3 regions of the Massilia sp. 05N420 genome follow, and region 2 is predicted to be linked to each of the others. Evidence: predicted binding sites of a transcription regulator. Region 2 holds the regulator's gene; each other region holds the start of a gene.
The links. The regulator LexA, encoded in region 2, represses DNA repair genes until DNA is damaged. The targets are predictions, from matches to a motif close to ACTGTATNNNNATACAGT.

Region 1: the regulator LexA is predicted to act here: its motif matches at 1,969-1,986, upstream of imuA (translesion DNA synthesis-associated protein ImuA).
Region 3: the regulator LexA is predicted to act here: its motif matches at 2,806-2,823, upstream of recA (recombinase RecA).

Annotation. Positions count from the first base shown of each region.
Region 1 covers NZ_JBFTMX010000040.1:45,068-51,452, reverse strand. The annotation lists gene AC1DIX_RS21665 (class I SAM-dependent rRNA methyltransferase) at 9-644, shown strand; gene AC1DIX_RS21660 (hypothetical protein) at 832-1,083, shown strand; gene trhA (PAQR family membrane homeostasis protein TrhA) at 1,120-1,737, opposite strand; gene imuA (translesion DNA synthesis-associated protein ImuA) at 2,005-2,745, shown strand; gene AC1DIX_RS21645 (Y-family DNA polymerase) at 2,675-4,162, shown strand; gene AC1DIX_RS21640 (hypothetical protein) at 4,265-4,615, shown strand; gene AC1DIX_RS21635 (phasin family protein) at 4,910-5,503, shown strand; gene AC1DIX_RS21630 (extracellular catalytic domain type 1 short-chain-length polyhydroxyalkanoate depolymerase) at 5,623-6,385, shown strand, end outside.
Region 2 covers NZ_JBFTMX010000042.1:56,655-68,418, reverse strand. The annotation lists gene folC (bifunctional tetrahydrofolate synthase/dihydrofolate synthase) at 1-561, shown strand, start outside; gene AC1DIX_RS22435 (SPOR domain-containing protein) at 573-1,607, shown strand; gene AC1DIX_RS22430 (CvpA family protein) at 1,612-2,100, shown strand; gene purF (amidophosphoribosyltransferase) at 2,132-3,655, shown strand; gene AC1DIX_RS22420 (cystathionine gamma-synthase family protein) at 3,714-4,955, shown strand; gene AC1DIX_RS22415 (tetratricopeptide repeat protein) at 5,038-5,841, shown strand; gene AC1DIX_RS22410 (tetratricopeptide repeat protein) at 5,862-6,671, shown strand; gene AC1DIX_RS22405 (tetratricopeptide repeat protein) at 6,746-7,510, shown strand; gene lexA (transcriptional repressor LexA) at 7,616-8,257, opposite strand; gene rpsF (30S ribosomal protein S6) at 8,541-8,924, shown strand; gene priB (primosomal replication protein N) at 8,958-9,242, shown strand; gene rpsR (30S ribosomal protein S18) at 9,262-9,552, shown strand; gene rplI (50S ribosomal protein L9) at 9,586-10,038, shown strand; gene AC1DIX_RS22375 (replicative DNA helicase) at 10,156-11,541, shown strand; gene AC1DIX_RS22370 (DUF47 domain-containing protein) at 11,661-11,764, shown strand, end outside.
Region 3 covers NZ_JBFTMX010000036.1:24,149-37,060, reverse strand. The annotation lists gene AC1DIX_RS20630 (sodium:solute symporter family protein) at 1-110, opposite strand, end outside; gene AC1DIX_RS20625 (DUF4212 domain-containing protein) at 113-421, opposite strand; gene AC1DIX_RS20620 (sensor histidine kinase) at 411-1,967, opposite strand; gene AC1DIX_RS20615 (response regulator) at 1,989-2,696, opposite strand; gene recA (recombinase RecA) at 2,887-3,969, shown strand; gene recX (recombination regulator RecX) at 3,987-4,445, shown strand; gene AC1DIX_RS20600 (DUF2889 domain-containing protein) at 4,735-5,292, shown strand; gene sucC (ADP-forming succinate--CoA ligase subunit beta) at 5,364-6,533, shown strand; gene sucD (succinate--CoA ligase subunit alpha) at 6,551-7,432, shown strand; gene AC1DIX_RS20585 (pilin) at 7,731-8,186, shown strand; gene AC1DIX_RS20580 (O-antigen ligase family protein) at 8,266-9,729, shown strand; gene AC1DIX_RS20575 (flagellar brake protein) at 9,726-10,433, opposite strand; gene AC1DIX_RS20570 (S9 family peptidase) at 10,605-12,686, opposite strand; gene AC1DIX_RS20565 (cytochrome C) at 12,854-12,912, shown strand, end outside.

The DNA of each region.
Region 1 (6,385 bases), on a different contig from region 2:
GCCTTCATATGCTCATCATCACCATCAAACAAGGCAAGGAAACAGGCCTGCTGTCCGGCGATCCGTGGATTTACCTTTCGGCCATCGACAAGGTCGAGGGGCGGCCCCAGGAACGCAACAAGGCCGGCGCCACGGCGCTCGTGCAGTCGTCGTCGCGCCGGTTTCTGGCGCGCGCGGCGTACAACGCCAGGTCGCAGATCGCAGCCCGTGTCTGGACCCTGCGCGAGGACGAGCCGGTCGACCACGCAATGATCAAGCGTCGGGTGCAGGCCGCGGTCGCGCGGCGCGCCGCTGCCGTGCAGGGCGCCGATCCACAAGCCTTGGCGCTGGTGATCGATGGCGAAAAAGACGGCTTGCCGGGCCTGCTGGTGCACAGCTATGGCGGGACCGGCGGTTACCTGGTATGCCAGTTCAATGCTGCCGGTGTCGACTTGTGGAAGGTGACCATCGTGCAGGCGCTGCTGGCCGCCACGGGTTGTCTCAACGTATTCGAACGCAGCGACGAGCTGTTGCGCAAGGGCGAAGGGCTGCCCGTGATATGGCGTGCGCTGGCCGGCGACGAGCCGCCCCAGCGCCTGATGGTACGCGATGGCAAGCGCCTGCTGCCGACCGATATCCGCACCGGCTTCGTGTATCCGCGCTGAGATTCGTGCGTGAATTCATAAGGCGCGTAAAATCGTCCTGCGTGTGAAACTACTTCATTGTTTTTCTGATGATCCACGGCAGGTAAGCCGGCCGCCTCGACGACCGGCGCAAGATTCGAAACAAGTCGCCTGAGACAGCCTGCCACGACCCGACTGCGATGAAGCATGGAAAAGTGGGAGTCATATGATGGAATATGTGGAAGTGGTCGAGCCCTTGCTGCTCTCCAAAATGCCGGCCGGAAAATCGAATATCCGTCTCCATGCGGGTCGGGCTGGTGAAACACGATGTGCGTCGTCGAACCGGTTTCACGAAGTCGATGAAACAAGTCCGAAGCACAAGAATGAATTGCTGGATGAAGGACTGGAAGAATCGTTTCCGGCAAGCGATCCGCCTGCCATCAGCATCACACGGATCGTCAAGGACATGGAAGGCTGCTGAGTAAGAAGAGCGCCGGAGTACGTGGCAGGCCGGGTTTCAGGCGACGTAAAAGAAAACGGCGATGTAGTGGCAAATGCTGCCGCCGAGGACGAACAAGTGCCAGATGCCGTGGCCATGGCGCACTTTGTGGTCGGTAGCGTAAAAGACGATGCCGATTGTGTAAAACAAGCCTCCACCTGCCAGCCAGGCAAAGCCCTGCCAGCCCAGGACTCTAATCAGGGGCATGATGCCAAACGCAGCAAGCCAGCCCATCATCAAATAGATGACTAGCGACAGAATACGCGCGCCCTTGGCATACCAGATTTCCTGGACAATACCGAATACAGCCAATCCCCAGACCACGCCGAACATCGACCAACCGTAGATTCCACGCAGCGTGACTAAAGTGAATGGCGTATAGCTGCCTGCGATTAAGAGATAGATGGCGCAATGGTCCATCTTTCGCAGTACGTTCTTGGCTGCGCCCCGAGTGCTGTGATACAGGGTGGACGTCAGGTACAGGATCAGCAGCATCGCCGCGTAGATGCTGAAGCTGGCGATTTTCCAGGGATCGCCGCCACGCGCCGCCACGACGATCAACAGCGCGCCGCTGGCCGCAGCCAGGACCGCGCCAATGGTATGCGTGACACTGTTGAGGCGTTCGCCGTAATACATAAGTCAGCACTCGCGAAATTCCTGCCGGCCAGCAGCGAAATAGTGATGATCCGACCAGGCGGTCGCTGATTCGTCACTGTGCCGAAGTTCAGCTCTTCGCACAGTATCGCATGCAGTAAAACTGAAACGCCTGGATTGTCGCGCGTGGCTAGGTTTGTTCTACAACAGTGGTTTTTGAAGCCGGCAGCGCGTTCCAAAAGATAAACCTTGCCAAAACCTGAAGAGAATAGTACTGTATAAACATACAGTATTTCTTCGCATCACCCTATGATCAACTGCTCAGATTCCACCTCAGCAGCGCCGGAATCCTTGCATCCGTCGCTCTGGCGCGCCTCGCAGCTGGCGCGTTCTTCAAGCCGCTGCGTGGATACCGGCCACGCGGCCCTGTCGGCGCAGCTGCCGGGCGGCGGCTGGCCGGCCGGCGCCCTGGTCGACCTGCTGCTGCAGCAGCCCGGCATCGGCGAGATGCGCCTGCTGCGTCCGGCCCTGGCGGAGGTGGCGGCGCGCCGCATCGTGCTGCTGCAGCCGCCCCATCCGCCGCAGGCACTGGCCCTGGCCGCGCTGGGCGTGCCGCCTTCGCAGCTGATCTGGCTGCGCACCAGCCGCATGGCCGATGCGCTATGGGCGGCCGAACAGGTGCTGCGCAGCGGCAGTTGCGGCGCGCTGCTGTTCTGGCCGGGCTTCGAGCGGCAGAGCCAGGTGCGCGGCGACAGCCTGCGCCGCCTGCACCTGGCGGCGCAGGGCGGCGAGACCCTGTTCTTCATGATGCGCCCGCTGGCCTCCCGGCAGGATGCCTCGCCCGCGCCGCTGCGCCTGGCGCTGCGGCCCCAGGCCGGCGGCCTCGAGATCGACTTCGTCAAGCGCCGGGGACCGCAGCGCGATGCGCCGCTGTTCCTGCCGCTTTCCTCCCATCTGGTACAAACTCAACCGCAACGTCATGCGCCTGTGGATCGGCCTGTCCCTGCCCCGGCTGCCGCTCGAGGTCTTCAGCCCCAGCTGGTGCACTGACGCCGGCAGCGTCGTGCTCGAGCAGGAGCGCGTGCTGGCGCTGTCCGCCACGGCGCGCGCCGCCGGCGTCCAGCCCGGCATGCGCCGTGGCGGCGTGCTGATGCTGATGCCCGATGCCAGGGTCCACGAGCGCTCGCCGCCGCGTGAAGCCGAGGCCCTGTATGCGGTGGCGCTGGCGATGCTGCAGTACACGCCGCAGGTGGCCGAGGCCGAGGAGGGGACCTTGCTGATGGACGTCGGCGCCAGCCTGCGCCTGTTCGGCGGCGTGCGCGCACTGTGCCGGCGCGTGCGCGCGGACGTGCGCGCGCTGGGCTTCACGGCCTCGCTCGCCTGCGCCCCGACCGCGCGCGGCGCCTGGCTGCTGGCGCGCGCCGGCGGTCACAGGAGCATGCGGCGCACGCTCAAGATGCCGACCCTGGTGCGCCYCCTCGACCTGCTGGACCTGCTGCTGGCGCCGCCGGCGCGGCCCTTCGCGGCCTGGTTCGAAGGCATCGGCTGCGCCAGCCTGGGCGAGCTGCGGCGCCTGCCGCGTCCCGGCCTGCAGCGGCGCTGCGGGCGCGCATTGCTCGACCTGCTGGACGCCGCCTACGGCCTGAGTCCGGAACTGTACGAGTGGATCGCCGCCCCCGAAACCTTTGCCGCGCGTATCGAACTGTTCGACCGCATCGACGATGCCGAGCTGCTGCTGGCGGGCGCCCGCCGCCTGCTGCTGCAGCTGACCGGCTGGCTGTGCGCGCGCCAGCTGGCGGTCGAGCGCATCGTGCTCAGGCTCGAACACGAGCGCGGCAGGGAAGCGCGGCCGCCGACCTGCGTCGAGGTGGCGCTGGCCGAGCCGGCCTGGCGCGACGAGCATCTGGTGCGCCTGCTGAAGGAACGCCTGGCCAAGCTGGTGCTGGAGGCGCCGGTGATCGGCCTCGGCCTGGAGGCGAAGCAGCTGCAGCCGATGGCGCCCTTGAGCGACTCCCTGTTCCCGGAGCCGGGCGGCAGCGAGGAAGACCGCATGCGCATGCTGGAGCTGCTGGTGGCGCGCCTGGGCGCGGACAACGTGCTGCAGGCGCGGCCGATGGCCGATTACCGTCCGGAGCAGGCGAATGTCTGGGTGCCGGTGCAGCAGAAGGTCAGCGACCGCGCGCGCAATGCGCAGATGCCGCCCGACGTGATGAGCCTGCCGCGTCCGACCTGGCTGCTGGCCAAGCCGATCGCGCTGCTGATGCGCGAACACCGGCCCTTCTATGGATCGCCGCTGCGCATGGCCTCGAACCCGGAGCGGATCGAGGCAGGCTGGTGGAATGGACCCGAGACCCGCGACTACTTCATCGCCGAGGGGCAGGATCACGCTCTGTACTGGGTGTACCGGGAAAGGATCGGGGCAGACGAGTCCGAGCCGCGCTGGTTCCTGCACGGCCTGTTCGGATAAGTCCGCGGTGGCAGTCCAAAAATGCTAGGTGAAGCAAGGGCCGCGGGTGTATTGTTATTTTCCCCGCCAGCTTCGTGCGCGACGACTTCCTGTGAGGACATCGTGGACTCATCATCTGTTCTGCCACCGGCCGCGGCCGCTGTCGGCATCTGCTTCGACGGACGGACGTACCACTACCGGGAGTACAGCTACGACCGGCTCGAGGACGCGTTCGGCTACGCAAAGCTGGACCGGGCCAGGCCCGGTTTCCGCGAAGACCAGACGCCGCGCCACTGGAAGCAATGGGTCGGACCGACGCCGCAAGATCGGCTGCAAATGGCGGCGCATGGCATCGTGTACGAGCGCGGCCACTACTTGTACGGTCCTTACCGCTACGATCTGCTGTCTGCCGCACTCGAGTATGCAAAGCACGAACCGGGACTCGTACGGACGGAAGGCAGGCAGGAAAGCTAGAAGCGCCGCTGCCTGACCGTGGCCGGAAGGCGCGCCCGGAGCCTGCTTTTTCCGGCAACCAATACACAAAAATACTCCTGCACGTTTTCGGCACACGCGTCGAAAAGAGCGCATAGTGTGTCTTCTGCACGCGGTCTTCAGGATCGCGATCCTTCCAGGCAGTCTGTGCTGCCCTGTCCACGAATCTCCCAGGCGCATCGGCCCATCCCATCCGGGATGTTCCGTACTCCATGTATGTTTTTCTAAAGGTACTCCATGTATCCATTCCCGCAATCCGTCAATCCCGCCCTCCGCTTGCACATCGATGCCCAGGTCGCATTCTTCAACGAGCTGTCCCAGGCCATGTCGCGCTCTTTCCAGCAGATCGGCCAACTGAACATGCAGCTGACCCAGTCTCTGTTCGAGCAAGCCACCAAGGCCGGCCAGCATTTGCTGACGACCGAGCATCCGACCGAAGCGATGTCGTTGGCGGCAGCGCGCGCCCAGCCGGCCACCGAAACGCTGCGCGTCTACCAGCAGCATCTTTCCCAGATCGCTTCCGCCACCCAGGTCGACCTGACCCAAGTCTCCGAACGGCATGTGCCGGAGACGTCGCGTACCGCCCGCGCGCTGGCGGACGACGTGACGCGTGCCGCCGTCGAAGAAACGAGCAAGAGCATGCGCCAGCAAGAAGAAGCCGCGAAAGACTTTCGCGACCTCTTCAAGCAGGAAGGCAAGCGCGGTGAAAGGGCTGGCGCTCAGTTCCAGGGCAATCTGCAAAGCGGCGGGCGCGATGCCGGTGTCCGCGTAGAGGCCGAGGGACCGGCCGGCAAAGTCAGCGCTCAGGGCAATATGCAGGGCAACCAGGCGCACGAATCCGTCAACAAGAATCCCGCCAAGCCGCGCTGACCTCCTTTTCCGGCCCTGCTTTTGCAGGGCCATCCCTCGCGGCGTCGATGACCACGCAGTCTCGCCGCCGCTTTTCATTTCTACAGGAGACTCGTATCAGCTCACCCAGGAATCAGCCCATGTTCAATACAGTATTCGACGCTTGGCCACCGTTCGCCATTTTCTCGGGGAACGGTCATGCGGCCCCGTCCCCGCCGGCCGGAGAATTCGCGTCCGGATACCACGAGGAGGAAGGGCAAACCCTCCGCTACCGACTGTTTATTCCCAGCGACGCGCGCAGCGAGCCGATGCCGCTGGTCGTGATGCTGCACGGCTGTGGGCAGGACGCCGTCGACTTCGCCCGCGGCACGGGCATGAACACGCTGGCCGAGGAATACGGTTGCCTGGTCCTGTATCCCGAGCAGTCCTGCAGCGCGCACTGGAACAGGTGCTGGAACTGGTACGATCAGGACCACCAGCGGCGCGGCGAAGGCGAGCCGGCGCTGATCGCAGGACTCACCCGGCGCATCATGGTCGAGCATGCGGTCGATGCCAGGCGCGTCGCGGTCGCCGGACTGTCATCGGGGGGCGCGATGGCTGTGATCCTGGGACGCACTTATCCCGATCTGTTCAGCGCGGTCGGCTGCCACTCCGGCCTGGCGCACGGCAGCGCGACCAGCGGCATCGGCGCGATGCTGGCCATGCGCGACGGTCACGATCCGGCCGCGCTGGCGCCGACCGTCCCGCACGCCAATCCGCCGGTGATCGTCTTTCACGGCGATGCCGACGCCACGGTGAATCGAAAGAACAGCAACGGCGTGGTGCGACAATCCGTCGACAGCGATCCGGCGCACAGGCGGGGCAAGCATGCCGACATCGCGATCGTGGAAGAAACCGGCTGCA
Region 2 (11,764 bases):
GCCCTGCGCGGCGCCAACCAGCTGCTGAACGCCTCGGCCGCACTGGCCGCGCTGGAATCGCTGCGCCTGCGGCTGCCGGTGGGCGCGCAGGAAGTGCGCGCCGGCCTCGCCATGGTCGAGCTGCCGGGCCGTTTCCAGGTGCTGCCGGGCCGTCCGACCACGGTGCTGGACGTGGCCCACAATCCGCACGCGGCCGCGACCCTGGCCCAGAACCTGGGCAATATGGGCTACCACCGCTTCACCTACGCCGTGTTCGGCATCATGCAGGATAAGGACATCGACGCCGTCATCGAGCACATGGCGCCCTGCGTCGACCACTGGTGCGTGACGGCGCTGCCGTCACCGCGTTCGGCCGATCCCGCGGAACTGGCGGCAAAGCTGGAGGCGAAGAAGCCGGCGGGCGTCAAGCCGGACGAGTTTTCGGTAAAAACCTTCGCCGATCCGGGCGCGGCCTTCCAGGACGCAACAAGCCGGGCCGGACAGGATGATAGAATAGTGGTCTTTGGCTCGTTCCATACCGTGGCTGGCGTGATGGCGGCCCGTAAATCCTCTCTTCATTGACCTGACAACGCATGGGCTTGTTCTCGTTCTTCGGTAAAAACAAGCAAGGCCGCGCTGCCGAGGACAGCGGCCGTTTCTACAGCAAGGACGACGACGCCGCAATCGGCGAACGCGCCCGTTCCAAGCGTGCCTCCAGCGCGGGCGCCGTCGCCGGCAGCACGCGCGGACGCGGCACCGGCAACGACCCTTTGCTACCCGAGAAGAAGCGGGCGCGGCGCCGCTTGGTGGGGGCTATCGCGCTGGCGCTGGCGGCCGCCGTCGGCCTGCCGATGCTGCTCGATTCCCAACCGAACAAGACGCTGGCAGGCGACATCGCGATCCAGATCCCGTCCAAGGACAAGGCGGCGCCGCTGCCGGTGCCGGCCGATCCCTCGGCTCCCGCCGCGCAAGCCGGACCGGCGAGCGCGCGCGACAGGACCGTGGCCGCCGTGGCCGCCGAGGACAGCGTCGGCAAGGACGAGGAAATCGTCCAGATGCCGCCGGTCTCGAAATCCGCGTCGAAACCCGCCGTGGTCGCCGCCGCGAAGCCGCAGGGCGCGGCCGAGCTGCCCAAGCCCGAACACAAGCCCGAACACAAGCCGGAGCCGCCCAAGCCGAAGGCCGAGCCGAAGCAGGAAGCCAGGCCCGAACACAAGCCGGAACCCAGGCCCGAGCACAAGCCGGCCGAGAAGGCCGACAAGCCGGTCAAGCCGAAGAGCGAAGACAAGCCGAAGCTCGAGGACAAGCCGGTCAAGCCGCGCGACGACGTGCGTGCCCTCGCCATCCTCGAAGGGAAGGGCGCGGACAAGACCGACAAGGCCGAGAAGGACAAACAGCCGGCCGACGCCGGCTCGCAGAAATTCGTGGTGCAGGTGGCCGCGCTGTCGAGCCAGGAAAAGGCCGCCGAACTGCAGGCGAAACTGCATGGCGCCGGCATCAATTCGCACACCGAAAAGGCCGGCGAACTGATCAAGGTGAAGATCGGCCCCCTGAGCAAGGACGAGGCCGAGAAAGTGCGCGCCAAGCTGGGCCGCATCGGCCTGTCGGGCTTCATGACCCCTGTTTGAAGCCGTGACGATTTTCGATTACATCGTCCTGTTCATCCTGATCTCGTCGGTCGTCATCAGCACCATGCGTGGGCTGGTGAAGGAAATCCTGTCCCTGGTGAGCTGGGTCGCGGCCTTCGTGGTGGCGAACGCCTTCGGTGCGAAGCTGGCGCCCATGCTACCATCGGTGGTTCCGGGCGAGTCGCTGAGGCTGATCCTTGCTTTCGTTGCACTATTCCTGGGCGTACGTGTACTGATGGGCCTGCTGGCCCTGGCGATCGGCGCGCTGATCGAGGCCTCCGGCCTCTCGCTGGCCGACCGCGGACTCGGCGGCCTGTTCGGACTGGGCCGGGGGATTGTAATCGTGCTGGCCGGCGTCATATTGTGTGGGATGACTTCCATTCCCCAACAGGCTTTCTGGAAAAACGCGTTGCTCTCTCCCATGGCGGAAACCGGGGCGCGCACGGTCAAGCCTTTCTTGCCGGCTGCCTTCGCGCAGCACGTGCAGTATTAATTTTTCATTATCAGCTGTTTAGGAGCGCACCATGTGTGGCATCGTCGGCGTCGTCTCGCAAGCCCCCGTCAACCAGTTGCTGTATGACGCATTGCTGCTGCTGCAGCATCGCGGCCAGGATGCGGCCGGTATCGCAACCAACCATAGCAGCATGTTCTCGATGTACAAGGCCAACGGCCTGGTGCGCGACGTGTTCCGCACCCGTAACATGCGCTCGCTGATGGGTAATTCCGGCATCGGCCACTGCCGCTACCCGACCGCCGGCTCGTCCAGCGAAGAGGAGGCGCAGCCGTTCTACGTGAACGCGCCGTTCGGCATCACGCTGGCGCACAACGGCAACCTGACCAACCAGGCCCAGCTCAAGGACGAGCTGTTCCGCATCGACCGCCGCCACGTCAACACCGGTTCCGATTCGGAAGTGCTGCTGAACGTGCTGGCCCACGAGATCCAGACCGCCGCCGACGGCTACTCGCTGGATCCGGATGCCATCTTCAAGGCGGTTGCCATGGTGCACAAGCGCGTGCGCGGCGCCTATGCCGTGATCGCCCAGATCTCCGGCCACGGCCTGCTGGCCTTCCGCGACCCCTTCGGCATCCGTCCGCTCTGCCTGGGCGTGAACGAGACCGAGAACGGCCCCGAATACCTGGTCGCCAGCGAATCGGTGGCGCTCGAGGGCCTGGGCTTCCGCTTCGTGCGCGACATCGCGCCGGGCGAGGCGGTCTTCATCGACGACGCCAGCCAGCTGCATTCGCGCCAGTGCGCCGAGAACCCGTCGCTGAATCCCTGCGCCTTCGAATACGTCTACCTGGCCCGTCCGGACTCCGTCATCGACGGCGCCTCGGTCTACGCGACCCGCCTGCGCATGGGCGAATACCTGGCCGACAAGATCCGCGAGGAGATCCCGGTCGAGGAAATCGACGTCGTGATGCCGATCCCGGACTCATCGCGTCCGGCCGCGATCCAGCTGGCGCTGAAACTGGGCGTCGAGTACCGCGAAGGCTTCATCAAGAACCGCTACATCGGCCGCACCTTCATCATGCCGGGCCAGGGCATGCGCAAGAAGTCGGTGCGCCAGAAGCTGAACGCGATCGCTTCCGAGTTCAAGGACAAGAACGTGCTGCTGGTCGACGACTCGATCGTGCGCGGCACCACCAGCCGCGAGATCGTGCAGATGGCGCGTGAAGCGGGCGCCCGCAAGGTCTTCTTCGCCTCGGCCGCGCCGCCGGTGCTGTACCCGAACGTGTACGGCATCGACATGCCGACCCGCGACGAGCTGATCGCCCACGGCCGCACCGTGGAAGAGGTGTGCCGCGAGATCACGGCCGACCGCCTGGTCTACCAGGACATCGAGGCGCTGAAGAAATCGATCATGGACGTGAATCCGGCGCTGACCAGCGTCGAGGCGTCCTGCTTCGACGGCGTCTACATCACCGGCGACATCTCGCCGGAGTACCTGGACAGGCTGGAGAACCACCGCCACAAGAGCTCGGGCAAGTCGTCCGAGGATCTGGTGCGGACCCAGCTGAATCTGAACCCGCCGGTAGCGGCGGAGTAAATCACGTATCATCGTACGGGCGCCTCGGGCGCCCGTTTTCATTTGTACCGACACGATCATGAGCGACACGAACAACTACGGCTTCACCACCACCATCCTCCACAACGACCGCCGCAAGACCATCGAGCAGGGCTCGCTGCACAAGCCCATCCACACCTCGGTGGCCTTCGGCTATGGCGACGCGCGCCAGCTGGCCTCGGTCTTCCAGGGCAAGGAACCGGGCTTCCGCTACGGCCGCCAGGGCAACCCGACGGTGTCGGCGCTGGAAGACAAGATCACCAAGATGGAAGACGGCGTCGCCACCCTGTGCTTCGCCACCGGCATGGCAGCGATCGGCGCGCTGGCCCAGGCGCTGCTGAAGGAAGGCGACCACGTGGTCTCGTCCAGCTTCCTGTTCGGGAATACCAACAGCCTGTGGAACACGGTGGCGGGGCAGGGCACCGAGGTCTCCTTCGTCGATGCCACCGACGTCGCCAACGTCGAAGCGGCGCTGCAGCCCAACACGCGCCTGGTGTTCGTCGAGACCATCGCCAATCCGCGCACCCAGATCGCGGATCTCGCGCGCATCGGCGAGCTGTGCCGTAGCAGGGGCATCCTCTACGTGGTCGACAACACCATGACCACGCCCTGGCTGTTCCGCCCGAAGGCGGTCGGCGCCGGCCTGGTGGTCAATTCGCTGACCAAGTCGATCGGCGGCCACGGCATGGCGCTGGGCGGCGCCCTGACGGACACCGGCCTGTACGACTGGAGCGCCTATCCGAACATCGCGCCGAACTTCCGCAAGCAGCCGGCCAAGGCCCAGGGCATGGCCCAGCTGCGCGCCAAATCGCTGCGCGACTTCGGCGCCTCGCTGGCGCCGGAAGCCGCCCACCACATCGCCGTCGGCGCCGAGACCCTGGCCCTGCGCATGGACCGCACCTGCGCCAACGCGTTGGCGCTGGCGAAGATGCTGGAAGCCGACCAGCGCGTCGCCGCCGTCCACTACCCGGGCCTGCCTTCGCACCCGCAGCACCGCATCGCTACCAGCCTGTTCCGTGCCTACGGCTCGCTGTTCAGCTTCGAGCTGAAGGAGGGCATCGACTGCTTCGACTACCTGAACCGCCTGCAGATCGCGATCCCGGCCAGCAACCTGGGCGACACCCGCACCCTGGTGATCCCGGTCGCGCACACGATCTTCTTCGAGATGGGGCCGGAGCGCCGCGCCAGCATGGGCATCGCCGAATCCCTGATCCGGGTGTCGGTGGGCATCGAGGATACGGCGGACCTGCTGGCCGACTTCGGCAACGCGCTGGCCGACTGAACACGGCGTTTTATCCATAGCGAATTGTCATAAAACAAAGGCAAGTCTATGATCGCTCTCACCAATCATGTGGAGAGAGACGATGAAACGACTTGCATTTGCGGTGCTGATGCTGGCCGCCGGGATGGCCTGGGCCGACGATCTCGGCGATGCCGAAAAAGCCTTGCGCGCCAAGGAATACGGCAAGGCCTTGCCGATCTACACGAAGCTGGCGAACGCCGGCAATGCCGAAGCGCAGTTCCGCCTGGGCGAAATGTACTGGTATGGCGACGGCACCGCGGTCGACATGGGCAAGTCGCAGGACTGGCTGCAGAAGGCCGCAGCGTCCGGCCATGGCGGCGCGAAGGAGTCGCTGGCGGTCCTCAAGGAGCGCGAACAGCGTGCCGGCGACCTGGCTTACTGGACCGGCTACAAGGGCGATGACCTGGTGACGGGCAAGTACGCCTGCCCGATGCCGAAGATCCCGCAGGTGTCGAAGACCAATGAGGACATCAACCGGGTCAGCACCGCGATCGCGCAATGGGAAACCTGCTACAACGACTTCGTGGCCGGCGTGAACCAGGCGCCGCCGGGCGTCAAGCGCATCCCGGCCGACATCCTCAAGCTGATGAGCCCGCACGAAGCCGAGCAGGCCGCCTCCCGCATCGATGACGTCACGGTGGCCGTGATCAGCCGCCGCCAGGCCGAGGCGCTGAATTTCACCTCGGAGCGCGACGCCTGGTACACGGCAACCCAGTCCTTCGTGGCGGAATCGAATGCCAAGAGCGAGGCGAACAAGCGCCAGCTCGACGTCGAGAACCGGCGCGCGGCCGATGCCAGCAACGAATACAACCGCAGGGTCACGCAGGGCGCGACCTTCGCCCAGCCCGCGTCGACCGGCAAATAAGGCTTGTATCGGGAGCGACGATGAAACGACTTGCATTTGCGGTGCTGATGCTGGCCGCCGGGATGGCGCGGGCCGACGATCTGGGCGATGCCGAAAAGTCCTTGCGCGCGAAGGAATACGACAAGGCCTTGCCGATCTTGACGAAGCTGGCGAACGCCGGCAATGCCGAAGCGCAGTTCCGCCTGGGCGAGATGTACTGGCATGGCAACGGCACCGCGCCCGACCTGGGCAAGTCGCAGGCCTGGCTGCAGAAGGCCGCCACCGGCGGGCATGGCGGCGCGAAGGAGACCTTGGCGATCCTGAAGCAGCGCGAGGAGCGCGCCGCCGACCTGGCTTACTGGACCGGCGGCTACAAGGGCGAGGAGCTGGTATCGGGCAAGTTTGCCTGCCCGATACCGAAGCTTCCGGTGGTCTCCAGGACCAATGAGGAAATCAACCGCATCCAGGCCGAGATCGCCCAGTGGGAAACCTGCCACAACGATTTCGTCGCCAACGTGAAGCAGGCGCCGCAAGGCGGCAAACGTATCCCGCCCGACGTCTTCAAGTTGATGAGTCCGCGTGAGGCCGAGCAGGCGGCCGGCCGCGTCAACGATGCCCTGACGGGCGCCGCCATGCGCCGCCAGGCCGAGGCGCTGGCCTTTGCCGGCGACCGTGACGCCTGGTACGCGGCCACCGAAAAGTTTGTCAACGAGGCGAACGCCAGGACCGAGGACGACAAGCGCCGCCATAACGACGAGCAACAGCACGCACGGGAAGCCAATGATTCCTACCTGCGTAAAATGGGGGAGCAGGCGCCGCGTCCGCAGCGCTCGTGGGGCGGCAACAAGTAAGGATTGTTGAGCTGGCAGGGCTGTGGGGGTATGATAAATTTCTTTTTCACAGCCCTGCTTCACAGCTCTTTTCCATGAAGACTCTCCTGTTATGCGTCGCATTGCTGGCGGCCGGCACCGTCCGTGCCGACGAGCTGGCCGATGCCGACGCCCTGTTCGCCAAGAAGGCCTATCCAGAAGCCCTGCAGAAGTACACCAGGCTGGCCAATGCCGGCAACGTCACGGCCCAGCAGCACCTGGGCGAAATGTATTTTTACGGCGAAGCCGGCGCCATCGACATGGACAAGGCCACCGCCTGGTTCCGCAAGGCGGCGGCCAAAGGCAATGCCGTCGCCATCGCCTCGCTCGAGATGATGAAGCAGCGCGAGCTCCGCCGCGCCGACATCGACTACTGGATGACGAAATACGACGGCTCGGATGTCCGTACCGACGAGTACCGCTGCCCGGCGCCGCGCTTCCCGGCGGTGTCGCGCCAGACCGAGGAGATCGACCGCTACAGCGCGAAGATGAAGACCTGGCAGGATTGCTACAACCGCTATGCCGAGCACCTGAATGCGGTCACCCCGCTGAGCAAGCGTATTCCCGAGGACGTCCGTAAACTGATGACCAAGGCCGAATACGAGACGGCAAGCAAGCACCTGGACGCGGTGCAGGAGGGGCTGTCGGAAGACGCCAGGATCAGCGCCAAGATGGTCGTGGCCGACTTCACGGTCTGGCGCGACGCCACCGACGCCTATGTCAGCCAGCACAACGAGATCGTCAAGAGCGGGCCGACGCCCGAACGCGAGAAGGACCTGGAAGCGCGCAAGAACAACTATAACGGCGCAGGCACGAAGTAAGCCGTCCGCCGAATGAGAAACGCCCCGCAGGCGCAAGCCGGGCGGGGCGTTTATTTTGCCAAGTGGCAAAAATTAGTGCCGGCTCGGTGCCGGCTTAGTGCCAGCTCAGTGCCAAGAGCGCAGCAGGCCGACGGCCAGTCCTTCGAGCGCGAACTCGTCGGTGTGCGGATCGACCGTGATGACGGAGAAGTCCGGGTTTTCCGGCAGCAGTTCGATGGTGCCGCCGCTCTTGCGGTAGCGCTTGACGGTGACTTCGTCGCCGATGCGGGCGACTACGATCTGGCCGTTCTTTGCCGAATCCACTTTCTTGACGGCCAGGAAGTCGCCGTCGCAGATGCCGGCGTCGCGCATCGACCAGCCCTTGACCTTCAGCAGGAAGTCGGGCTTGCTCGAAAACATGGCCGGGTCGACCGAGTAGGTGGCCTCGACATGTTCCTGGGCCAGGATCGGCGAACCGGCGGCGACGCGGCCGACCAGCGGCAGCGACATCAGCAGGGCAGCCGGGACTGCCGGTACCGGAGCGGGTTCGGCTGCGGCGCCGACCAGGCGGATGCCGCGCGAGGTGCCGGGGGAGATTTCGATCGCGCCCTTGCGCGCCAGGGCCTGCAGGTGTTCCTCGGCCGCATTGGCCGAGCGGAAGCCCAGCTCCTGCGCGATTTCGGCGCGGGTCGGCGGGAAACCGGTGTTGTCGATCGCTTCCTTGATCAGGTTGAGGATCTGTTCTTGCCGTGCGGTGAGCTTGAGCATGTCAAAGATTAATTCGTAGGTGAGCGGTAGTGCGGGGCGAACCCGATACCCTGTATTTTTGTACAGTATTGCGCCGGGCGCAAGGGGAATCCGTGCGATTTGCCGGTTTTTTTTGCCTGCCGGGCACAGCCGATGCTCGGTAGGCAAGCCGGGCCGCCAACGCGGCCTCGAAATGGCGATTGAGCTCTTGACGTTTTTGCGGTTATAATGTCGGGCTTTCCCTTCCCACACTCGTCTTGACGCCGAGGTGGGCATTTGTTTAAACGTCCTTAAGGAGTGTTGCATGCGTCATTATGAAATCGTGTTTATCGTCCACCCGGACCAGAGCGAGCAGGTTCCGGCGATGATCGAGCGCTACAAGACCACGGTCACCTCGCGCGGCGGTAACATCCACCGCGTCGAAGACTGGGGCCGCCGTCAAATGGCTTACCAGATCCAGAAGCTGCCGAAGGCACACTACATCTGCATGAACATCGAGTGCGACAACGAGACCCTGGTCGAGCTGGAAACCGCATTCAAATTCAATGATGCCGTGCTGCGTCACCTGACCGTCAAGATGAAGAAGGCCGAAACCGCGCCGTCGCCGATGATGAAATCGGTGCAGCGCGAAGACGCAGCCAAGAGCCATCGCGCCGAGCAGGCAGCTGCTCCGGCCGCAGCCGCTTAATTCTTAATCTTAAGAAAGAAGCGCGCAAGGGCAGTGAACGAGCTGTTGCTGGTCGCAAGCATCGCGGAACGCGATGCCCTGCGCTACACCCCGGCCGGTATCCCCATCGTCAGCGGCATCCTGCAACATGGATCGCAGCAGGTGGAAGCAGGGATTGCCAGGCAGGTCGAATTCGAGATCACCGCGCTGGCCGCGGGCGATGTTTCGAAGCGATTTGCCGACGCCGAACTCGGTGCCGTCTACGAGTTTCGAGGGTTCATGGCCAGGAAGAACCGCAACAGCAAAGCCCTGGTGTTTCACATCATTGATTTCATTTAGATAGATACAGGAGCCTAAAATGGCATTCGGTAAAAAGTTCGACAAAAACAAAGCCAAGGAAAAACTGAAGCGTAAACAGCAGAACCCGCTGTTCAAGCGCAAGAAGTTCTGCCGCTTCACCGCTGCAGGCGTGGAACAGGTTGACTACAAAGACGTCGACACCCTGAAGGATTTCGTCCAGGAAAACGGCAAGATCATGCCGGCACGCCTGACCGGTACCAAGGCGCACTACCAGCGCCAAGTGGACACCGCCATCAAGCGCGCCCGCTACCTGGCCCTGCTGCCGTACACCGACCTGCACAACGCTTAATCGTCGGTCACGACACGTATACTGGAGAATAATATGCAAGTCATCCTGCTGGAAAAAGTCGTCAACGTCGGCAACCTGGGCGACYTCGTCAAGGTCAAGGACGGTTACGCACGTAACTTCCTGATTCCGCAAAAGAAAGCCCGCCGTGCAACCGAATCGGCCGTGGCCGAGTTCGAAGTCAAGCGCGCCGAACTGGAAAAAGCAGCCGCCGAGAAACTGGCAGCCGCTCAAGGCCAGGGCGACAAGCTGAACGGTATGACCATCACCATCGCCCAGAAAGCTGGCGTGGACGGCCGTCTGTTCGGTTCCGTGACCAACTTCGACATCGCTGAAGCCCTGAGCAAGCAAGGTTTCGCCGTCGAAAAGGCCAACGTGCGCATGCCGACCGGCCCGCTGAAGACCACCGGCGAGCACCCGGTTGCCGTCGCACTGCACACCGACGTCGTCGTCGACGTGACCGTTGCAGTCGTGGGCGAAGCTGCCTAAATAATCCAGCAACATCTGTTGCAGGAATGAAAAAAGCCGGGCTTGCCCGGCTTTTTTTATGCTTGGAAAATCACCAATCATTTCAGCCGGCGATGCGGAAAAGGTATAATGTCGGCCATGAACACCCCAGCAGACCCGCAGATCGAGTCGCTCCGCATTCCCCCGCATTCCATCGAAGCAGAACAGTCCGTCATCGGCGGCCTGCTGCGCGATAACGCGGCGTGGGACCGCATTGCCGATTTCATGCATGCGGAGGACTTTTACCGCTACGACCACCGGATCATCTTCGAACAGATGGTCCGCCTGATCAATGCTGGCAAACCTGCCGACGTGATCACCGTGTATGAATCGCTCGTCCAGCTCGGCAAGGCCGAGGAAGTGGGCGGGCTGCAGTACCTCAATGCGATGGCGCAAAATACGCCATCCGCTGCCAACATCCGCCGTTACGCCGAGATCGTCCGCGACCGCGGCGTGCTGCGCCAGCTCATCACCGTCGCCGACGAAGTCTCGGCCAAGGCCTTCAATCCCCAGGGCGCCGAGGTCAAGCAGATCCTCGACGAAGCCGAATCGCGCATCTTCGCGATCGCCGAGCAGGGCGCCCGCGGCGCCCAGGGCTGGCTGCCTGTGCAGCCGCTGCTGACCCAGGTGGTCGAGCGCATCGACGAACTCTACTCGCGCGAAAACCAGGGCGAGATCACCGGCGTCCCGACCGGCTTCATCGACCTCGACAAGATGACTTCCGGCCTGCAGCCGGGCGACCTGGTGATCGTCGCCGGCCGTCCGTCGATGGGTAAAACGGCATTCTCGGTCAACATCGGCGAGGCCGTCGCGGTCGAGGCCGGCCTGCCGGTCGCGATCTTCTCGATGGAGATGGGCGGCACCCAGCTCGCCATGCGTATGCTCGGCTCGATCGGCCAGCTCGACCAGCACCGCCTGCGTACCGGCAAGCTGATCGACGAGGACTGGCCGCGCCTGACGCACGCGATCCAGAAGATGAACGACGCCCAGATCTTCATCGACGAGACGCCGGCGCTGAACCCGATCGAAATGCGCGCCCGCGCGCGCCGCCTGGCCCGCCAATGTGGCAAGCTCGGCCTGATCATCGTCGACTACCTGCAGCTGATGCAGGGTTCCAAGCCGGGCGACAACCGGGCTTCGGAAATTTCGGAAATTTCGCGTAGCCTGAAGGGCCTGGCCAAGGAGCTGGGCTGTCCGGTGATCGCGTTGTCCCAGCTGAACCGATCGCTGGAACAACGCCCGAACAAGCGCCCGGTCATGTCCGACCTGCGCGAATCGGGCGCTATCGAGCAGGACGCGGACGTCATCATCTTCCTGTACCGCGACGAAGTCTATAACCCGGACTCGCCCGACAAAGGTACCGCCGAGATCATTATCGGCAAACAGCGTAACGGCCCGATCGGGGCGGTGCGACTGACCTGGATGGGTATGTATACCAAGTTCGGGAATTACAGCGGCAGCCTTAGCATTTATCAGGGCGATTAAGCCGATACAAAAACTGTCGCGGCTTAACACCGGGGTCAGAGCCCTTTTAAAAGCAACACCGGGCTCTGATCCCTCCGCGGCCTTTAAAGAAGTTCCAAGAGATTTACAACGGAGAACCTATGTTTGGACGCCTGATGCCCACTGAGGGCAAATTTTTCGACCTCTTCAACCAGCACGCGGCCCTGTGCGTGAAGGGCGCACAAGAAATGGTCGGCCTGATGAC
Region 3 (12,912 bases), on a different contig from region 2:
TTTTCGAGGATCGCCAGCGCCGCCAGGAACAGGCCGAGGCAGGCCGTGAACCACAGGTAGTAGCGCGCCAGGCGCTGGAAGTAGCTGCGATGCTTGTTTTTGCCGCCCATGTTCACGCGCCGTCCCCGAGCATGCGTGCGAACTCGCGGTCGAGGATCCGCATGCGCCAGGCATAGACGCCGATGATGGCCAGGTAGATCAGCGTCGCGCCCTGGGCCGCCAGGTAGAAGGACAGCGGCCAGCCGAACACCGACATGTGCGCCAGGTCGCGCGCGAAGAACACGGTGCCGAAGCCGGTCGCCAGCCATAGCGCCAGCAGGACCAGGGTCAGCCTGCGCGCACGCGACCAGTGCAGGGCGCGCGCGGCGAGGATGCGCTCGCGCGGCGGCGGGGAAGGAGGGAGAACGCTGTCAGTCTGCATCGGGATCGGGTGGGGCGGGTGGTGGCGGGAAGGTCAGCCGGAACAGGCTGCCCGGGTATTTCTTGCTGGTGCTGCGCGGGTTGTAGAAGATCTCGATCTCGGCGCCGTGCTGCTGCGCGATCTCGCGCACGATTGCCAGGCCGAGGCCGGAGCCGGAGGCGCTGTTGCCGAGGATGCGGTAGAAGCGCTCGAACACGCGCGGACGCTCGCCCGGCGCGATGCCCGGGCCGGTGTCCTCGACTTCCAGCAGGGCCAGGCCGCCGTCGCTGCGCACGCGGACGGTGACGCTGCCGCCCGGCGGGGTGTAGCGCAGCGCATTGTCGATCAGGTTCGACAGCAGCTCGCGCAGCATCATGCCGTCCCCCAGGATCTCCAGCGGTCCGTCCGGGTCTTCGTAGCCGAGATCGATCTCGTGGGCGAAGGAGGCCGGCACCCAGTCCAGCACCACGCTGCGCGCCAGAAGCGCGAGGTCGAGCGGCTCCAGCGCCAGGCCGGCATGCGGCTGGTTTTCCGCGCGCGCCAGCGCCAATAATTGATTGACCAGGCGCGTCGCCGATTCCGAACTCTTGGCCAGCTGCTCCAGTGAGCGGTGGATCTCGTCCGGATCGATCTGGCGCAGGGCGAGTTCCGACTGCATGCGCATGCCGGCCAGCGGGGTCTTCATCTGGTGCGCGGCGTCGGCGATGAAGCGCTTCTGGGCGTCGATGGTGTGCGCCAGGCGCGCCAGCATGTCGTTCAGCGAACCCACCAGCGGCGAGATCTCTTCCGGCACCTGGCGCGAATCGATCGGCGACAGGTCGTCCGGTGGCCGCGCGCGGATCCGTTCCTGCAGCTGGGCCAGCGGCGACAGGCCGCGCGACAGCGCGAACCAGACCAGGGCCAGGATCACCGGCAGGATGATGAACTGGGGCAGAATCACGCCCTTGATGATCTCGTTGGCGAGCTGGGCGCGCTTTTCCAGCGTCTCCGCCACCTGCACCAGGGCCAGGCGCGGTTCGCCGCTGCCGCCCGTTCCCGGATCGAGCAGGGGTTGCAGGTTGACCCAGGCATAGGCGACCCGCACCGGGGTGCCGTGCAGGCTCTCGTTGCGGAAGTGCACGCGGCCGCTGCGCTCGGCGTCATCCGGCGGCGGCAGCGGCAATTCGCGGTCGCCGTCGACGACTTCGTTGCGCGGTCCCGTGATCTGGAAGTAGACGCTGTCGATGTCGTCGGCACGCAGGAAGTCGCGCGCGCTGCCGGGCAGGCGCGCCACCACCTTGCCGTCCACTTCCTTGACCTGCTGGGCCAGCACGGTGACGCTGTCTTCGAGCGCATGGTCGAAGGGCTGGTTGGCGATCGATTTCGCGACCAGGTAGGTGATGGCGATGCTCATCGGCCACAGCAACAGCAGCGGGGCCAGCATCCAGTCGAGGATCTCGCCGAACAGCGAATGCTGCATGCTCTCCTCGGGCTCGGGCCGCGGAGGAACATACACGGGATCGAAGGTCGAACCGGGGCCGGGTTCGGGCGCGATGATGCCGGCGCCGCGCCGCTTGAGGGACCTCATGTGCCGGCCTTGCCCGCCGCCTTACTTGCCGCTGCCGGCGGCCTGCGCCTTGCGTGCGCTGTCGGAATAGCGCTCCAGGCAGTAGCCCAGGCCGCGCACGGTGGCGATGCGGATGCCGCCGGTCTCGATCTTCTTGCGCAGGCGGTGCACGTAGACTTCGATGGCGTTGTTCGACACTTCCTCGCCCCATTCGCACAGGTGGTCGACCAGCTGTTCCTTGGACACCAGGCGGCCGGTGCGCGCCAGCAGGATCTCGAGCAGGCCCAGCTCGCGCGCCGACAGGTCCAGCATCTGGTCGTCGATGTAGGCGCTGCGCCCGACCTGGTCGTACACCAGCGGGCCGTGGCGGATCACGGTCGAGCCGCCGCCCTGGCCGCGCCGGGTCAGGGCGCGCACCCGCGCCTCCAGCTCGGAGAGGGCGAAGGGCTTGGCCATGTAGTCGTCGGCGCCGGCGTCGAGGCCGCCCACGCGCTGCTCGATCGAGTCGGCGGCGGTGAGGATCAGCACCGGCAGCAGCGAACCGCGCGCGCGCAGGCGGCGCAGCACGTCGAGCCCGGACAGCTTCGGCAGGCCGAGATCGAGGATCAGCAGGTCGAATTCCTGGGTCGACAGTGCGGTGTCGGCATCCTGCCCGTTCTTCACGCAGTCGATCGCGTAGCCGGACTGGCGCAGGGAGCGCGTCAGGCCATCGGCAAGTACGCTATCATCCTCCGCTAGTAAAATACGCATGATCTCCCCCTGGTTTTGTCGTTTGAGCCTAGCTTACCCGCATATTGTGTTTGATATCTCGCAACATGTCGAATTGATCAAATGGCGGTAAATATCGCTTGCCAAAACCACTGGGATTTTATACAGTACTTCCTATTGAAATCGCGCGAGCGGTCCCTATCTTGGTTCACTCTAGGACTGAAAGTAAATCATGGACGATAAAAAATCCGCAGTAAACGCAGCAGAGAAGGGCAAGGCGCTGGCAGCAGCCCTCGCGCAGATCGAAAAGCAATTCGGCAAGGGCTCGGTCATGCGCATGGACACCAATGCGCCGGTCGAGGAAGTGCAAACCGTGTCCACCGGCTCGCTGGGCCTGGACATCGCACTGGGCGTCGGTGGCCTGCCGCGCGGCCGTATCGTCGAGATCTATGGTCCGGAGTCGTCGGGTAAAACCACGCTGACCCTGCAAACCATTGCCCAGATGCAGAAAATGGGCGGCACCTGCGCCTTCATCGACGCCGAGCACGCGCTGGACGTCACCTATGCGCAGAAGCTGGGCATCAAGCTGGACGAACTGCTGATCTCGCAGCCGGACACCGGCGAGCAGGCGCTGGAAATCACCGATGCGCTGGTGCGTTCGGGCAGCGTCGACATGGTGGTCATCGACTCGGTGGCGGCACTGACCCCGCGCGCCGAGATCGAAGGCGACATGGGTGATTCGCTGCCGGGCCTGCAAGCCCGTCTGATGTCGCAGGCGCTGCGCAAGCTGACCGCGTCGATCAACCGTACGAACACCCTGGTGATCTTCATTAACCAGATCCGTATGAAGATCGGCGTCATGTTCGGCAGCCCGGAAACCACGACCGGCGGTAACGCGTTGAAGTTCTACGCCTCCGTGCGTCTGGACATCCGACGTACCGGTTCGATCAAGGCCGGCGACGAGGTGATCGGTAACGAAACCAAGGTCAAGGTCGTCAAGAACAAGATCGCTCCTCCGTTCAAGGAAGCCCACTTCGACATCCTGTATGGCGAAGGCACTTCCCGCGAAGGCGAGATCATCGACCTGGGCGTGGATAACAAGATCGTCGAGAAGTCGGGCTCCTGGTACAGCTACGGTGGCGAACGCATCGGTCAAGGTAAAGACAATGCGCGTATCTACCTGCGCGAGCGCCCGGCCCTGGCCCGCGAGATCGAAAACAAGGTCCGCGCCGCCCTGGGCGTGCGCGAACTGGCGCCGGTCGCTGCCGGTGACGGCGCCGGTGCGGCCGAGCTGACCGCTGTCGGCGAAGAGTAATCTTCGATAGCGTCTCAGTGAAACAGGTCCTGAGTCTCAAGGCTCGTGCGTTGAAGTATCTGTCGACGCGCGAGCACAGCCGGATCGAGCTGGGGCGCAAGCTGTCTCGCTATGCCGAGGAGGGGGACGACGTCGAAGCCCTCCTCGATTTCCTCGAAAAGAACAACTGGCTGTCGCAGGAAAGGTTCGCCGAGTCGCTGGTGCACCGCCGTGCCGGCCGCTACGGCAACAGCCGCGTGCTGGCGGAACTCCAGCAGCACGGCGTGAAGGGCGAAGAACTCGACGAGCTCAAGTCCGGCCTGAAGGAAACCGAAATTGCCCGCGCCCGCGAAGTGTGGCGCCGCAAGTTCAACCGGGTTCCGCAGGATGCTGAAGATCGTAGTAAACAGATGCGCTTCCTCATGGCGCGTGGTTTTTCGCAGAGCGCGATCCGCAGCGCAATGCAGGGACGAGACGAGGACGACGAGGAATCGTGACCCTCGGTTTGGCCCGACGCTTCAACGCTGAGGCGCAAGCGCACAGCGCCACCCGCCGACGTGCCGCCCGCGGCTCCTCCTCAACGGCGGATTGACGCTGTGCGCTTGCACTTCGGTGTTGTCAAACTGCCTGTCAAAATGGCAGCCGGGTGCATCCGCTGGCGCCCTGTGCTAAACTTTCATGGTTTAAGCAGCGCCGCAAGAGCGGTTGTTGCCGTAGAAGCTGCGGCAACGTGCATCAGGCACAACGGCTGCATACTTTTTTCGCCGCATTCCGGCATTGGTGTTTATGCCCCTGTCATCCCCCGCACCGCGTAAGCTAAGGCACACGCGCGCCATCACCGTTGAAGCGTTCGCGCGCGACGATGGGCTGTGGGACCTCGACGCCTGCATCCGCGACATCAAGACCCACGATATCGACCTGCCTTCCGGCCCCCGCCCGGGAGGCGTGCCTGTGCACGATCTGAGGCTGCGCGTGACCATCGACCACGAGATGGTCATCACGGACGCCGAAGCTTCGTCAGATGCCGTACCCTATCCCGGTTATTGCGACACCATCGCTCTCGCCTACAAGAAATTGATTGGCTTGTCGCTGCTGAAACATTTCCGGCTGCACCTGAAAGACCGCCTGTCCGGCGTCCTCGGATGCACCCATTTGACCGAACTGGCACAGGTCCTGCCCACTGCGGCAATCCAGGCCTTTGCCGACGACGCCATGGAAAACCGCGAAGCCGCGCAATCGGCCGAGCGTCCTTATGAACTCGACCGCTGTCATGCGCTGCGCACCGACGGTCCTGCCGTCGCCAAGTACTACCCGCGCTGGGCCTTGAAGGTGGTGTCGGGGTAGTATTCCGGTTTTTGTAGCCTCTATTTATTCAACCGCATTTCTAAATCAGTAACAGAAGAAGGGAAGCCAGCATGAAAATCCATGAGTATCAGGGCAAAGAGATCCTCCGAAAATTCGGAGTGACCGTTCCGCGCGGCATTCCGTGCATGTCGGTGGACGAAGCCGTCAAGGCAGCTGAAGAGCTGGGCGGCCCGGTCTGGGTAGTCAAGGCGCAGATCCATGCTGGCGGCCGCGGCAAGGGCGGCGGCGTCAAGGTCGCCAAGTCGATCGACCAGGTCCGTGAATACGCGAACCAGATCATGGGCATGCAGCTGGTGACCCACCAGACCGGCCCGGAAGGTCAGAAAGTCCGCCGCCTGCTGATCGAAGAAGGCGCCGACATCAAGCAGGAACTGTACGTCTCGCTGGTTACCGACCGCGTCACCCAGAAGATCGTCCTGATGGCCTCGTCGGAAGGCGGCATGGACATCGAAGAAGTCGCGCACAGCCACCCGGAAAAGATCCACAACGTCGTGATCGAGCCGTCGGTCGGCCTGACCGACGCGCAGGCTGACGACGTCGCCCGCAAGATCGGCGTGCCGGAAGGCTCGATCGCCGCCGCTCGCGCCAACCTGCAAGGCCTGTACAAAGCCTACTGGGAAACCGATTGCTCGCTGGCCGAAATCAACCCGATGATCGTGACCGGCGACGGCAAGGTCATCGCACTGGACGCCAAGTTCAACTTCGACCCGAACGCCCTGTTCCGCCACCCGGAAATCGTCGCCTACCGCGACCTGGATGAAGAAGATCCGGCCGAAGTCGAAGCATCGAAGTTCGACCTCGCCTACATCTCGCTGGACGGCAACATCGGCTGCCTGGTGAACGGCGCCGGCCTGGCCATGGCCACCATGGACACCATCAAGCTGTTCGGCGGCGAGCCGGCCAACTTCCTGGACGTGGGCGGCGGTGCGACGGCTGAGAAAGTCACCGAAGCATTCAAGATCATGCTGAAGAACCCGGGCCTGAAAGCCATCCTGGTCAACATCTTCGGCGGCATCATGCGCTGCGACGTGATCGCCGAAGGCGTGATCACCGCATCGAAAGCCGTCTCGCTGAAGGTGCCGCTGGTGGTCCGCATGAAGGGCACCAACGAAGACCTGGGCAAGAAGATGCTGGCCGATTCCGGCCTGCCGATCATCTCGGCCGACACCATGGAAGACGCAGCGAAGCAGGTCGTTGCCGCCGCTGCTGGCCAAGCCTAATTCGCAAAGGAAATAACATGTCGATTCTGATTAACAAAGACACCAAAGTCATCACCCAAGGTATCACCGGCAAGACCGGCCAGTTCCACACCCGCATGTGCCGCGACTACGCGAACGGCCGTGAAGCCTTCGTGGCCGGCGTGAACCCGAAGAAAGCCGGTGAGGACTTCGAGGGTATCCCCATCTTCGCAAGCGTCAAGGAAGCCAAGCAGAACACTGGCGCCAACGTTTCCGTGATCTACGTGCCGCCGGCAGGCGCCGCCGCCGCGATCTGGGAAGCCGTCGAAGCCGAACTCGACCTGGCAATCTGCATCACCGAAGGCATCCCGGTCCGCGACATGATGGAAGTCAAAGATCGCATGGCCAAGGCCGGTTCGAAGACCCTGCTGCTGGGCCCGAACTGCCCGGGTCTGATCACCCCGGACGAAATCAAGATCGGCATCATGCCGGGTCACATCCACAAGAAGGGCCGCATCGGCGTCGTCTCGCGTTCGGGCACCCTGACCTATGAAGCAGTCGGTCAGCTGACCGCGCTGGGCCTGGGCCAGTCGTCGGCAGTCGGCATCGGTGGCGACCCGATCAACGGTCTGAAGCACATCGACGTGATGAAGATGTTCAACGACGATCCGGATACCGACGCTGTCATCATGATCGGCGAGATCGGCGGCCCGGACGAGGCGAACGCTGCTTACTGGATCAAGGACAACATGAAGAAGCCGGTCGTCGGCTTCATCGCCGGTGTTACCGCTCCTCCGGGCAAGCGCATGGGCCACGCCGGCGCGCTGATCTCGGGCGGCGCCGACACCGCGCAAGCCAAGCTGGAAATCATGGAAGCCTGCGGTATCAAGGTCACCAAGAACCCGTCGGAAATGGCTCGCCTGCTGAAGGCCATGCTGTAATCCGCCAGTTCTTCAGCCGGAACGGAAACGGGGAGCTTCGGCTCCCCGTTTTTTTTGCAGGCACGCGACAATTTTCGACACCTGGACAAATTTTGCCGCTGGCCATGACAAAAATTGTCATACGGAAAGGGTAATACTGACAAAAATTGGTGCTGGCACGGCGTTTTGATGTATGCATGCTAACGATTTCGCATGGAAACGACCTGGCACGGCAGTTGCATATAGAAAAGGGCAGAAGCAAGCAGCACCCGGATAAGCAGTCACCCTTTAAATGCCGTACCAAAACTGGAGAGATACCATGAAAGCACCGAAAATGATGAAGAAAGCCGAAGGCGGCTTTACCCTGATCGAACTGATGATCGTCGTCGCGATCATCGGTATCCTGGCAGCCGTCGCGATCCCGGCTTACAGCGATTACACCGCCAAGGCCAAGGCTGCTAACGCCCTGTCGGCTGTTGACCCGTACAAGACCGCTGTTGCGATGTGCGCTCAGGAAGCAGGTGGTGTTTCTGGCTGCACCAGCGGCCCGACCTTCACCGCGACCAAGGAAGTCAAGAACGTCGCAGTTGGCGCTAACGGCGTGATCACCATGACCCTGGACAACATCGGCAAAGGCACCGAAAGCGGCGACAAGACCGTGACTTTCGCCCCGACCCTGAACGAGACGAATGTTACTTGGAAGATCGATGCATCGTCGATCACCGCCAATCCCACGCTGAAGGCTGCTTTCGAGAAGAATTCGATCGGTTCGTAATCCTCGGCAATAGTCACGCAAAGCCGCCTTCGGGCGGCTTTTCCTTTTCAGTTCCGAAACTGTCCAAGTCAGAGGCGCCATGTCCAGCTCAGCACCTTCCGCCATCGGTCTCCGCATTGCCGCAAAGCCAAACGGGACCGGCCAGGCATTGCTCGTCATCGCTGCCATGGCAGCCAGTTTCTTGTGGGCTTCTGGCCACGACGACCAGCGTTGCATCGAACTCGGGCTACTGGCCGTCATGGCCGCCTTCATCATGACGCGCAGTGAAGCTGCGGACGGTATCGCCGGGCTGAATCCGATCGCGCGCGCGTGCCTGGTCGGATTTTTTGCCCTCGGCGCCGTCTCGGTATGGAATGCCTACTCGCTGACGCATGCCCTGTACGAGTGGTCGATGCTGCTGCTCTTGCTGCTAACCGTAGCCTTGCTCGCTGCGGGGCTGAGCCGTGCCGGAAACAGCGGTCTCCTGCTTGCGCTGCAATGCATCGGCGCTATTTCCGTCCTCTACTCCCTGCGCGTCCTGCTGATGTATGCCGCAACGCTTGCCAACACAAACCACCTCGACATGCAGGATCTGGCGATTGGATTCAGTAATATCCGATTTCTCAACCATACGCAGACGGTCCTGCTGCCCTTCATCGTACTTCTTTACCTGCAAGCTCCCCCACGTAGCGTTTTGCGCCGGGTATGGTTTGCGCTGGCGGCATTCTGGTGGGCACTGCTGTTCGTCAGCGAAGCACGGTCCAGCATCCTGGCTCTGGGCGCCGGCTGCGCGGTCGTGCCGGCAATTCGCCGCTCCCAGGCCTCTAGCTTCCTGAAGGCGATGGCGCTTGCCGCGCTGGCAGGCGGCATCGCCTATCTGTTGGGATTCATTCTGCTGCCGATGCTGGTCGGTCTACGTCCTTTCGACGCAGCCGCAAATGTCCTGCAGCGCACGGCTGCCGACCCGACATCGGGCCGCAACCTGCTGTGGCATTTGTCTTGCCAACTGATGGCCACGCATCCCTGGCTCGGCATTGGTCCTCAGCATTTCGCTCATTACGGCGCGACACTGGGTATCGGTGCTCATCCACATAACTTCATCATGCAGATCGGCGTTGAATGGGGTATCCCGGCGTTGTCGTGCCTGCTTGGAGCGATCGGTATCGGCGTACGCGGCCTGGTCCGCACTGGCGCCCACATCGCCGAGTCAGACTCGAGCAATCAGCAGATCCTGGTCGCCTTGCTGGCGACTGGCGCAGCAATCGTCGTGGATGGTTTCTTCTCCGGTGTACTCGTCATGCCCCAGAGCCAGATGGCGATCGTTCTGTACCTGGGTTGTGCCGTCGGCTGGGTTAAATCGCGGCAGGCAGTGCTCGCGCCGCGTGCCACGATGCCGCTACGCTGGCTGATTGCCGGCCTGGCAGTTGCAGCAGTCGCTGGTATGGCAATCGCGGTCGCGCCGAGCATCGCCACGCATGCCCGTCACGAGCCACTGACGCCGCCGGAGCTGGCAGCCAACCCGAGGTCATACTGGCCCCGCATGTGGGAAGCCGGCTACTTCTAGACGATCTTCTGCCGGTCCGCCAGCAGCACCTCATAGGTCAGGTTCTGCAGCATGGTGAAGTGCATCGGATCCAGCTTCAGGAATTCCACGCCGTAGGCGAAGATCTCCGTTGCGTCCGAATCGCGGCGCAGCGCGTTGACGTTGCGCACCGCCGCGCGTGTCCTTACCCGCACTTCCTTCTCATCCATCGGCGAAGTCAGGCCGAATTCCAGTTCGATCTCGCCGCCGTCTTCCGGCAGGCTGCAGTTCGACTCGATGCGTGCGCCGTTGACGCTGACATTGGTGAGCGTGCAGCCGACCGGGGCCGCATCCGGATGCGCAGGCAGCACCTGGGCCGGAATGTCGACCTTGACCCGCATCGCCGTGCGCAGGCTGGTGCCCTGGATCGTGTCGGGGAAGGACAGGTGGACGTAGAGCAGGGGGCGGTCGAAGACGCGCGCGACCGTACAGGCGAAGGAGCACACGTTCACGCCCGAGAACACGCGGATGGTGATCCGCTCGCCTTCCACCAGCCCGACCGGGACGCCGTTCTCCTGCGGGATCTTGACGATCAGGTACTCGTCCATCATCCAGCCGATGAGTGTGGAGAAATACTGCATCGGCTTGATGCGGCGGTAGGTAATGAATTGAAGCCGGACGCCGACCTGGAGGTTCAAGGCCGCGAATCCGAACTCCTGGGGTTTGAGTTCGCGTTCTGTCTGCATACTGCTCATCGTCGGTTTTCCGTGGTTCTGGCTCGCATATCCGACGGCCGCAAGAAACATTCAGGAGCGCCGGTAAGTTGCCATGATAGCACTTTGTCATTCCTTTCGCATGGCAAATGAAAAAAAATGCCCGCGCGAAAGCGGGCATGTGGTGAAAGACCGACTGCGGGCTCAGGGTTTGATGTGTTGGTCCAGCCAGTTGATGACCGTGTGGTGCCACAGCAACGAGTTGGCCGGCTTCAGCACCCAGTGGTTTTCGTCCGGGAATACCAGCAGCTTGCTCTCGATGCCACGGCGCTGCAGGGCCGTGAAGGTCGACAGGCCCTGGGCGGTCGGGATGCGGAAGTCCTTGTCGCCTTGCACCACCAGCATCGGGGTCTTCCACTTGTTCACGTGCAGGACCGGGTTGAAGCGCTCGTGCTTTTCCGGCACCGAGAAATAGGGGCCGCCGTTTTCCCAGTCGGTGAACCATTGCTCTTCGGTCGAGTAGGCCATGCCGCGGGTGTCGAACACGCCGTCGTGGTTGACGATGCACTTGAAGCCGTCCGACCAGTTACCTTCGATCCAGTTCATCATGTAGCCGCCATAGGAGGCGCCCAGCGCGCAGGCTTTCGAGCGGTCCAGCCACGGATATTTCGTCACGGCTGCGGCCAGGCCCTTCTTCAGGTCCTCGAGCGGCTTGCCGCCCCAGTCGCCGCTGATGGCGTCGGTGAACTTCTGGCCGTAGCCGGTCGAACCGTGGAAGTCGATGAACACCGACGCATAGCCGGCGCCGGCATAGACCTGCGGGTTCCAGCGGTAGCTCCAGCCATTGCCGAAGCTGCCCTGCGGGCCGCCGTGCACCAGGAAGGCGATCGGGTATTTCTTGCCCGGCTCATAGTTCCACGGCTTCATGACGTAGCCATGGACGGTGTCGCCGTTCGCGCCCTTGAACGAGAACTGCTCGTACTCGCCCCAGCGCACGTCGCCCAGCTTGTCGGTGTTCAGGTCGGTCAGCTTGACCGGATTGTCGGTGCCCAGTTTCATGGCGTAGAGCTGGGCGCCGGACGCCAGGCTGGCCTGGGTGAAGGCGATGGTGTCGGCGCGCACGTCGAAGCCGCCGATCGAGCCCTTGCTGGTCAGCGGCGTGACCTTGCCGCTGGCGACGTCGATCGAAAACAGCTTGTGCTGGCCGATGTCTTCGGCGTCGGCGATCAGGGCCTTGCCGTCGCGCGTCCACTGGATGCTGCCCGGCGAACGGTCCCAGCTCTCGGCGATGTTGCGCTTCTTGCCGCTGGCCAGGTCGAGCAGGACGATGTGGTAGCGGTCGGCTTCGAAGCCCGGACGCGTCATCGACAGGTAGGCGAGGGTGCGGCCGTCCGGCGAGAACACGCCCTTGGTATCCCATGCCTTGTTATCCGCGGTCAGGTTTTTCGGCGTGCCGCCTCCGGCCGGCACCGAATACAGGTCGAAGTTGGTCGACCAGGCTTCGGTCTTGCCGGCGATGCGCACCGAGAACACGACGGTCTTGCCGTCCGGGCTGAAATGGAATTCCTCGCGGTCGCCGAAGGGCTTCGAGGGCACGTCGCCGTCCAGCGAGCCGGACAGACTGCTAGGTGCGCCGTTCACGCGGCCGCCGGCGTCCAGCGGCGCCGAGTAGAGCACGGCGTTGCGGCCGTCGGCCCAGGTATCCCAGTGGCGCACGAACAGGCGGTCGTAGACCATGCCGGTGGCCTTGTCCTTTTCCTTGGCGTCGGCCTTGGCCTTGGTGCAGGCCAGGTCCGGGCAGTCGCGGAACACCGACATGCTGAGCGCGATGCGGTCGCCCGTCGGCGAGACGCGGTAGGCGTCGACGTCGACCGGCATGTCGGTCACCTTGACCGGATCGCCGCCCGCCAGCGAGATGCGCCAGACCTGGGACGAGCCCGAACGGGCGGACAGGAAATAGATCGCATCCCCTAGAGCCGACCATTCCGGATCGGTGCTGCTGGCGGCATCCGAGGTCAGGCGCTGCGGCTTCGCGTTCGCGGCGCGCAGGTCGACCAGGTACAGATCGGTATGGCCCTTGTTCTTCGCCATGTCGGTGCTGCGTACCGTGTAGACGATGCGGCTGCCGTCGGGCGACACCGCCGGCGTGCCGACGCGCTCCATCGTCACCAGGTCCTCGACCGTGAAACCGCGCGGCGCGGCCACGGCGGCGTGCGCCATGGTGACGGCGGTCGTGGCGAAGGTCGCGGCAACGGCGGCTGCCAGCGCAAGCAAACGTACTTTCATCCTGTCCTCGTGCTTCTGTGAAAAGAAGCAATTTAACATGTGGAAAGGATGATGGGGAATCAGTTATCCGTCTGAACCCCGCTGCCCGCGGGCGGGATTAACCGACACCTCCTGCGCCTGCACATGACAGGCGCGGGGTTCGAGTCAATCCCAGCGAGGGCATCGTCATGACAACTTCCATCAAGATTCCGTGGCGTGCGGTACTTGCCGGCGCGCTGCTGGCATG